2 regions of the Bradyrhizobium sp. ISRA464 genome follow, and region 2 is predicted to be linked to the other one. Evidence: predicted binding sites of a transcription regulator. Region 2 holds the regulator's gene; the other holds the start of a gene.
What was found. The regulator PhoB, encoded in region 2, activates phosphate uptake and scavenging genes when phosphate is short. The targets are predictions, from matches to a motif close to TGTCATNNANCTGTCAT.

Region 1 (4,882 bases), 530 kb from region 2:
GGTCGAGCCGCTCGGCATCGGCAAGGACGGCAAGCCGGTGTTCCTGAAGGACATCTGGCCGACCGCCAAGGAGATCAACGCCTTCATGAAGAGGTACGTCACGGCGACGATCTTCAAGAAGAAGTACGCCGACGTGTTCAAGGGCGATACCAACTGGCGCAAGATCAAGACCACCGAAAGCGAGACTTATCGCTGGAACATGAGCTCGACCTATGTGCAGAACCCGCCTTACTTCGAAGGCATGAAGAAGGAGCCCGATCCGATCACCGACGTGGTCGATGCGCGGATCCTTGCGATGTTCGGCGACAAGATCACGACCGACCACATCTCGCCGGCCGGTTCGATCAAGCTGACCTCGCCTGCCGGCAAGTTCCTGAGTGAACACCAGGTGCGCCCCGCCGACTTCAACCAGTACGGCACACGCCGCGGCAACCATGAAGTGATGATGCGCGGCACCTTCGCCAACATCCGCATCAAGAACTTCATGCTGAAGGGCGCCGACGGAAATATTCCGGAAGGCGGATTGACCAAGCACTGGCCCGACGGCGAGCAGATGCCGATCTACCACGCGGCGATGAAATACCAGCACGACGGCGTGCCGCTGGTGGTGTTCGCCGGCGCCGAATACGGCAACGGCTCGTCGCGCGACTGGGCTGCGAAGGGTACCCGCCTGCTCGGCGTGCGCGCGGTGATCTGCCAGAGCTTCGAGCGCATCCATCGCTCGAACCTGGTCGGCATGGGTGTGCTTCCACTCACCTTCCAGGAGGGCACCTCGTGGTCCTCGCTCGGTCTGAAGGGCGACGAGAAGGTCACGATCCGCGGGCTCCAGGGTGATTTGAAGCCGCGTCAGACGTTGACCGCGGAGATCACTTCAAACGATGGCGCCAAGAAGGAGGTCCCGCTGCTCTGCCGTATCGATACGCTCGACGAGCTCGACTACTACCGCAACGGCGGCATTCTGCATTATGTGCTGCGCAAACTCGCCGCCTAACGCGGATTTGTGATCAATGGCTCACTGCTTAGTGAGTAGCGGCTAAAAGGAAGGCGGCCTATGAAAAGGCCGCTTTCTCGCGTTTGGGGCGCGCAGTCCAGGGACAACTCCATGCTCCGTACAAATACGGATGGAAATCATCACGACTGGTTCGCAGTATGACAGCGATGATGGCCTATAATCGTGTCTCGCGCTGGTCCAGCGCGCTTGGTATCTGCGCAATCGTCGCGATCCTCCGCCCCGCTCACGCCGATCCGCGTGCTGTTGTCGAACTCTTCACCTCGCAGGGATGCTCGTCCTGTCCGCCCGCGGACAAGATCATCGGTGAGCTTGCCAAAGATCCCAGCGTCATCGCGCTGAGCATGCCGATCGACTATTGGGACTATCTCGGCTGGAAGGATACGCTGGCCGATTCGCGTTTCAGCGCACGTCAGAAAGCCTATTCGCATATGCGCGGCGATCGCGATGTCTACACGCCGCAGGCCGTGATCAACGGCTCGGCGCATGTGATCGGCAGCGATCGCGCCTCCATCGAGAGCGCGATCAAGGACACCGACAAGAGCGCCGGCGTGATGTCCGTGCCGGTGTCGATGACGCTGACGGGCAAGCAGATCAATGTTTCGGTGGCGGCGTCCAAGTCGCCGGCAGCATCGCGTGGTGAAGTCTGGATCTGCTCGATCTCGAAATCGGTGCCGATCTCGATCGGGCGCGGCGAGAATCGCGGCCGCGAGATCACCTACCACAATGTGGTGCGCAATCTGCTGAAGGTCGGCGACTGGAACGGTTCGTCAGGAAGCTGGACCGTGCCGCTGGAGAACATCACGCGTGACGGCGTCGATGCTGCCGCGGTGTATGTCCAGGATGGCAGTCGCGACAAGCCGGGCCCGATGCTCGGTGCGGCGTTCACGTCACTGCATTAAGGTGCACAGCATTATCGCGGAGGTCAGCGTCACGCTTTGTGTGAACGCAGGCCTCCGGATCGAGTGCTAACGCGCGCCGTTTCTCGGAGACATCGGCACCGATATCCATCCTGAAATCTGTTGAGGCGAAGGCTGTCAGACGCTGCGCGTTCGTTTCGATCGCGCATGAGGAAGCCCAAAAACAAAAAGGACCAACTTTCGTTGGCCCAGTGTTGGGGATCAACTCCCCTGCGTACAGGCCCGATCCCGACGGCCCCGGGGGGCTGGGGGCTGAGGAATCCGGAACCGAAAGGACCGGGCCAACGCAGGGCTTCCTTTTTGCAGAGCAGCGGGGCAGGCGATGGGCGGAAGTGGGGCAGCAATATGATTCTTCTAACGTTCCTGTGACTCTTTTTTGGACAGTCTTTTGGACAATCCGTCGCGCTCCGACACGGTTTCCGCCTGATTGCATCGAGAATGGCCCCTTGCGGTGCCCCTCGCTTAGCGCGATCATGTCAGTCTCGTGACGATCCCGAAGAGGGGGCACTGACCTTCGGAACAAGGTCGTCGCCGAGATGACAGGAGGCGCTCGATGAGTTTGATGTCGGAGGACACAGATCCGAGCGGGAGTCGCGCCGTGGCGCGCCCCGCCGCTGCGGCCCCTCAGCCCAACCGCGTGACATTCAATCGACTTGAACTCAACCGCATCCTCAATCTCTATGGCCGCATGGTCGCCGATGGTGAGTGGCGCGATTACGCGATCGACTTCCTGAAGGACCGTGCGGTGTTCTCGGTGTTTCGCCGAGCCTCCGAAGTGCCGATCTACCGGATCGAGAAGGACCCGCGCCTCGCGCGCAAGCAGGGCATGTACAGCGTGATCTCGGCGACAGGCCTGATCCTGCGCCGCGGCCATGAGCTCGAGCGCGTGCTGCTCGTGATCGACCGCAAGCTGGCGCTGGTCTAGGCGCGTCAATTCGCGGCTATTGTAGCCCGGATGAGCGTAGCGACATCCGGGGACGATCTCGCCAAGCGGATGCGACTTCCCCGGATATCGCTACGCTCATCCGGGCTCCGAATCCCATACCCCCGGCTCGTCTAATCCGCCGGCACCGTTGCGCCGCCTTCGCCGAGTTCGCGCTGCATCATCACGGTGTCGAGCCAGCGGCCGAACTTCAGGCCGAGGCTGGGATGCGTCCCGATCATCTGGAAACCGCATCTGCGATGCAGGCCGATCGAGCCGGCATTGGCGGAATCGCCGATCACGGCGATCATCTGCCGGAAGCCACGCTCTGTGCATTCGGCGATCAGGCGCTCCATCAGCTGCAGGCCGACGCCGCGGCGATGGACCGCAGGATCCAGATAGACCGAGCTCTCGACCGTGAAGCGGTAGGCGGGGCGTGGCCGGTAGGGGCCGGCATAGGCATAGCCGACCACGCGGCCCTCGTGCACGGCGACGAAATAGGGAAAGCCGCCATCGATCAGCGCCCTGTAGCGGCGGGTCATCTCGGCGAGGTCGGGCGGGATCAGCTCGAACGTGGCGGTGCCGAAGCGCACCGCCTGCTCATAGATCGCGGTGATGGAGGGAAGGTCGGCTTCGGTGGTGGGCCTGACCTCTGTTCGGGCCATTTCTGCATCGGACATGGCGCGACACTATTTTTGCTCCGCGCAAAAGAAAAGCCCCGGCCGTTGGGCCGGGGCTTCGATCTGTCCGATCGGCGTTGCGCGTCAGTCGCGCTGGCCGAGGAGCTGCAAGAGCAGCGTGAACAGGTTGATGAAGTTCAGGTAGAGCGAGAGTGCACCGGTGATCGCCGCGCGCTCTGCAATCGCGCCGCCCTGCGAGGCGTAGCCGTAGATGTAGTCGTTCTTCAGCCGCTGGGTATCCCAGGCGGTGAGGCCCGCGAACACCAGCACGCCGACCACCGACACGATGAACTGCAGCGCTGAGCTCGCCAGGAACAGGTTGACCAGGCTGGCGATGATGATGCCGATCAGGCCCATGAACAGGAACGAGCCCATGCCGCTCATGTCACGCTTGGTGGTGTAGCCGTAAAGGCTGAGCGCACCGAACGTCGCTGCGGTGATGAAGAACACGCGCACGATCGAGGTGTGTGTGTACACCAGGAAGATCGACGAGAGCGACAGGCCCATCAGCGCCGAGAACACCCAGAACAGCATCTGGGCGGTCGAGGGTGCCAGGCGGTTGATGCCGGCCGAGATGACGAACACCATCACCAGAGGGGCGAGGATGAACAGCCACTTCAGCGGGCTGACGAACATCGCGTAGCCGAACTGCGTCAGATAGGCACTGCCAAACTTCGCGACGGCGGCGGACGGATCGCCGGTCACCGCAGCCATATAGACTCCGAGCGCGGCGAGGCCGGTGATGGCCAGGCCGATGCTCATGTAGTTGTAGATGCGCAGCATGTAGGCGCGCAGACCGGCGTCGACGGCCGCAGCGTCAATGCGCCCGGCGGCCCGGCCGAAAGGAGAAGCGTAGTTACGGTCTAGGTCCGACATGGTCGAATTCCCGTGGTTGGTCCCGGTGGAGCGCAAGGGATTTGCGGCGCCGGTCGTAAATCTATCTCAGATGGCGCGGTTTGCGGAACATTAATTCCGTGTCATCAAACCGATCATCCGACCCGGTTGGTATGTGGGAAATTAACACATCCGACGCAAGCTTCCACGCGCGGCTGAATGTCGCTCTGATATGGCATTCATAGGGAAAAGCGCCGTTAGCGGCTGCTACATATTGTCACAAATTCCGCAGCACCGAAGCGGGTTTCTGATTGAGTGCGAGCAGTGTTCCGGCCAAACCCAATCCGACGGTGACGACGAGCGCGGCGACCACGACCAGCATGGCGCTCCCGGCCTGCCAGATGAAGCTCAGCGTCATCAGCCGCGTGACGATCAGCCAGGCCGCGATCGAGCCGGCGATGACTCCGAACGCGGCGGTTGCAAAGCCGATCAAGAGGTACTCCAGCGCGTAGGCGCC
Region 2 (4,882 bases):
TTCACCGCGCTGTCGAACCAGTTCTTCAGCCTGAGCCTGACCAGCACGATGGCCAACCTGCCGGTGACCATCAACAACTTCGTGCAAAGCCCCTACGCCTACTGGAAGGAGTTGGCGTGGAGCGGTGCATTGCTCATCACCATCACCGTGCTCGCGCTCAACATTGGCGCGCGTATCCTCGGTGCCGAAAGGGCCGCAAAATGACCGAGCTTTCCGTTTCGACGACTGTCGCGAGCCACGTTCCCCAGGTGCCGCTTCCGGAGGCACCGCCGAAAGTCACGGTGCGCAACCTCAACTTCTATTACGGCGAGCACCACGCGCTGAAGAACATCAACCTGACGCTGGGCACCAACCGCGTCACGGCGTTCATCGGTCCGTCGGGCTGTGGCAAGTCGACGCTGCTGCGCATCTTCAACCGGATGTATGACCTCTATCCGGGCCAGCGTGCCGTCGGCCAGTTGATGCTGGACCAGACCAACATCCTCGACCCCAAGCTCGACCTCAACCTGTTGCGCGCGCGGGTCGGCATGGTGTTCCAGAAACCGACGCCGTTCCCGATGACGATCTACGAGAACATCGCCTTCGGCATCCGTCTCTACGAGAAGATCTCGAAGTCCGAGATGGACGACCGCGTCGAGAAGGCGCTGCGCGGCGGTGCGCTGTGGAACGAGGTCAAGGACAAGCTGAACGCTTCGGGCCTCTCGCTCTCGGGCGGACAGCAGCAGCGCCTGTGCATCGCCCGCACGGTCGCGGTGCGGCCCGAGGTGATCCTGTTCGACGAGCCGTGCTCGGCGCTCGACCCGATCTCGACCGCCAAGGTCGAGGAGCTGATCCAGGAATTGTCCGAGGACTACACGATCGCGATCGTCACCCACAACATGCAGCAGGCGGCGCGCGTGTCCGACAAGACCGCCTTCATGTATCTTGGCGAACTGATCGAGTTCGACGACACCAACAAGATCTTCACCTCGCCGAGCGATCGACGCACCCAGGACTACATCACCGGCCGGTTCGGCTGAGGAGACACGCGATGGCTTCTGAACATACCGCCAAGGCATTCGACAGCGATCTGCAGGAACTCACCCGCCTGGTCGCCGAGATGGGCGGCCTCGCCGAGCGCATGATCACCGAGTCCGTCGACGCGCTGATCCGCCGCGACGTCGCGCTCGGCAAGCGCGTCGTCGCCGCCGACGTCGAGATCGACGGTCTGCAGCGCATCATCGAGGAGCGCGCGGTGCTGACGATCGCGCGCCGCCAGCCGATGGCGATCGACCTGCGCGAGATCGTCGGCGCGATGCGGGTGGCCACGGATCTCGAGCGGATCGGTGACCTCGCCAAGAACATGGGCAAGCGCGTCGCGGCGCTGGAGAGCGATTTCCAGCCGCTGAAGCTGATCCGCGGCCTCGAGCACATGACCGACCTCGTGCTGTCGCAGGTCAAGTCGGTGCTCGACGCCTACGCCGCACACGACCTGCCGGCTGCGATGACCGTCTGGAAAGGCGACGAGGAGGTCGACGCGATCTGCACCTCGCTGTTCCGCGAACTGCTCACCTACATGATGGAGGACCCGCGCAACATCTCGTTCTGCATCCATCTGATGTTCTGTGCCAAGAACATCGAACGCATCGGCGACCACGCCACCAATATCGCCGAAACCGTGTTCTACATGATCGAAGGCCAGCAGATCACCGACAAGCGACCGAAGGGCGACATGACCACCTTTGCCACGACGGTGCCGGGCAACGGCTAGCTGAGGTGCTTGGTTCGCGTCCGGGCAACGGATCAACACAGAGAAAGAACATAGACCGATGAGCGCACGCATTCTGGTAGTCGAAGACGAGGAAGCGCTGACGACGTTGTTGCGCTACAACCTCGACGCGGAAGGCTACGACGTCGAAACGGTCGGGCGCGGCGACGATGCCGACACAAGGCTGAAGGAGCGTATTCCCGATCTCGTGGTGCTTGACTGGATGCTGCCGGGCCTTTCCGGCATCGAATTGTGCCGCCGCCTGCGCGCGCGCCCCGAGACCAAGCAGCTTCCGATCATCATGCTGACCGCGCGCGGCGAGGAGAGCGAGCGGGTGCGCGGTCTCGCCACCGGCGCCGACGATTACATCGTCAAGCCGTTCTCGGTGCCGGAGCTGCTGGCGCGCGTGAAGGGCCTGTTGCGCCGCGCGAGCCCCGAGCGGCTCGCGACCGTGCTGACCTATGGCGACATCGAACTCGACCGCGAGAAGCGCCGCGTGGCGCGCTCGGGCCGTCCGATCGATCTCGGGCCGACCGAGTATCGCCTGCTCGAGTTCTTCCTCGAGCATCCCGGCCGCGTGTTCAGCCGCGAGCAGCTGCTCGACAGCGTCTGGGGCCGCGACATCTATATCGACGAGCGGACCGTCGACGTGCATATCGGCCGGCTGCGCAAGCTGCTCAATCCCGGCCGCGAGCAGGATCCGATCCGCACCGTGCGCGGCGCCGGCTATGCGCTGGACGACCGCTTCGCCAAGGCCGAGCCGCAGCAGTAAGCGTGAGTGTCGTCGCGGCGCCTGCCGGGACACATCACCAGACTCTGCAGGCATAAAAAATCCCCGCTTGCGCGGGGATTTCGTTTTATGAGCTGTGTTTACCGTGTCGGCGGTTTGTTGGCCGGGCGGCGCCGATCGGCGGCCGGCTGGTAGGCGACACGCGAGTGATGCGCGCAATAGGGCAGGCCGGTGAGCGCCTTGCCGCCGCAGAAGAAGAATTCGGGGCTCGAGGGGTCGCCGACCGGCCAGTGACACGTGGCCTCGCTCAGCTCGAGCAGCGACAGCCGCTGGCTCATCGGCACCACATTGTCATAGGCGACCGGATCCGGCTCCAGCTCGACCTCGAAGGCGTGCGCGAGCGCGGTGTTGCCGCGCGAGACCGGGCGCGCCACCCGCATCATGTGTTGGGCGGGACGGGCCTTGCGCTGCCGCGGGGCAGCCGTGGAGGGGGCCTTGGCACGGCCGGACAGGCCAAGCCGATGCACTTTGCCGATCACGGCGTTTCGCGTCACATTGCCGAGTTCCGCCGCAATCTGGCTGGCCGACAGGCCCGCCTCCCAGAGCTTCTTCAGCTGCTCGACGCGATCATCGGACCAGGTCAATACCGTCATCGCATTCTTCCCTTCGCCTTGCGCCGGCCAGACATTGGAGCGGCGCTGCGAGCCAAATCTGACAAATATCCCTGCGGTCAGAATCCCTTAGCCCTCGCCGGACGCGGTTTCGCGCCCGAACGTGTACGCAGAACGAAAGCTACTTAGAGGGTCCAATACTGCCGCACGAGATGTCGTATCCGACAGGCCAAACGCTACAATATGGCGTGACTCTGGCGCAAGAGTCCGCGGCAACGCGTCCACATGTTCCCACACTTATGCATTGCAATGAGGCTTTTCCACCTCACCGGAATGCACCGGATCGCGCGCGTTTCGCATTGCAGGAAGGTCACTTCGTGGCGATTGACAGCGACTGCCCGCAGCATACAATGTTCGCCACGTGCCGCCCGAAAAGGCGGCACGTTTTGTTTTCCGAAGCTGGCCGTTGCTGCGCTGGCGTCAAGGCACGCGGCAATTGTCGGCCTCAAACCCGTCAGTGATTGCCATGACCAATAGCGCCACGTCGCATCTGCTTCCCGTCTTCGCCAGGGTCGATCTCGGCTTCGAACGCGGCGAGGGCGCCTGGCTCATCGCAACCAACGGCGACCGCTACCTCGATTTCACGTCGGGTGTCGCGGTCAACGCGCTCGGGCACGCGCATCCGCATCTGGTCAAGGCGCTGCAGGAACAGGCGACCAAGCTCTGGCACATGTCGAACCTGTTCAAGAGCCCGGACGGCGAGGTGCTCGCCGCGCGGCTGTGCGAGCAGAGCTTTGCCGACTACGTGTTCTTCTGCAATTCCGGCGCGGAAGCGATGGAAGGCGTGATCAAGCTGGTCCGCCACTATCACTTCTCCAAGGGGCATCCCGAGCGCTACCGCATCATCACCTTCGAGGGCGCGTTCCATGGCCGCACGCTCGGAACGCTGGCCGCCACCGGTTCCGCCAAATATCTCGAGGGCTTCGGCCCGCCGATGGATGGTTTCGACCAGGTTCCGCACGGCGACATCGAGGCGGTGAAGAAGGCGATCGGGCCGCACACCGCCGGCATCCTGATCGAGCCGGTGCAGGGCGAGGGCGGCGTGCGTTCGGCGCCGCAAGCCTTCTTCAAGGCGTTGCGCCAGCTCTGCGACGAGCACGGCCTGTTGCTTGCGTTCGACGAGGTGCAGACCGGCATGGGCCGCACCGGCGAACTGTTCGCCTACAAGCGCGTCGGCGTGACGCCCGACGTGATGTCGCTTGCGAAGGCGCTCGGCGGCGGCTTCCCAATCGGCGCCGTGCTGGCGAGCGCAAAGGCCGCGGCTGGCATGGCGCCGGGTTCGCACGGCTCGACCTTCGGCGGCAATCCGCTGGCGGTGGCGGCGGCCAATGCCGTGCTCGACGTCATGCTCAAGCCTGGCTTCTTCGATCACGTGCAGAAGATGTCGTTGCTGCTCAAGCAGAAGCTCGCCTCGGCCGTCGACCGCTATCCCGGCGTGATTTCGGACGTGCGCGGCGAAGGCCTGTTGATCGGCGTCAAGGCCGTGGTGCCCTCGGGCGATCTCGTCACCGCGCTGCGTGAGCAGAAGCTGCTCACCGTCGGCGCCGGCGACAACGTCGTCCGGTTCCTGGCGCCCCTGATCGTCACCGAGGCCGAAATCGACCAGGCGATCGGAAGCCTTGAGCGCGCCTGTGCCGCGCTGGCGACCGCACAGCCGAAGAAGGCGGCAGGATGATGAGCAAGCCTGTCCGCCACTTCCTCGACATTAACGAATTGCCGCTCGCCGAGCTGCGC

Region 1: MTX19_RS01935 (DUF2794 domain-containing protein) is a predicted target of PhoB. The motif match lies at 2,403-2,419, and genes of this name have one in related genera.

The regions. Positions count from the first base shown of each region.
Region 1 is NZ_CP094526.1:399,588-404,469, forward strand. Features, by position in the region: gene acnA (aconitate hydratase AcnA) at 1-991, shown strand, start outside; gene MTX19_RS01930 (DUF1223 domain-containing protein) at 1,150-1,911, shown strand; gene MTX19_RS01935 (DUF2794 domain-containing protein) at 2,483-2,854, shown strand; gene MTX19_RS01940 (GNAT family N-acetyltransferase) at 2,986-3,516, opposite strand; gene MTX19_RS01945 (Bax inhibitor-1/YccA family protein) at 3,616-4,407, opposite strand; gene MTX19_RS01950 (ABC transporter permease) at 4,643-4,882, opposite strand, start outside.
Region 2 is NZ_CP094526.1:930,833-935,714, forward strand. Features, by position in the region: gene pstA (phosphate ABC transporter permease PstA) at 1-204, shown strand, start outside; gene pstB (phosphate ABC transporter ATP-binding protein PstB) at 201-1,019, shown strand; gene phoU (phosphate signaling complex protein PhoU) at 1,031-1,750, shown strand; gene phoB (phosphate regulon transcriptional regulator PhoB) at 1,809-2,519, shown strand; gene MTX19_RS04340 (GcrA family cell cycle regulator) at 2,618-3,130, opposite strand; gene MTX19_RS04345 (aspartate aminotransferase family protein) at 3,615-4,823, shown strand; gene argF (ornithine carbamoyltransferase) at 4,823-4,882, shown strand, end outside.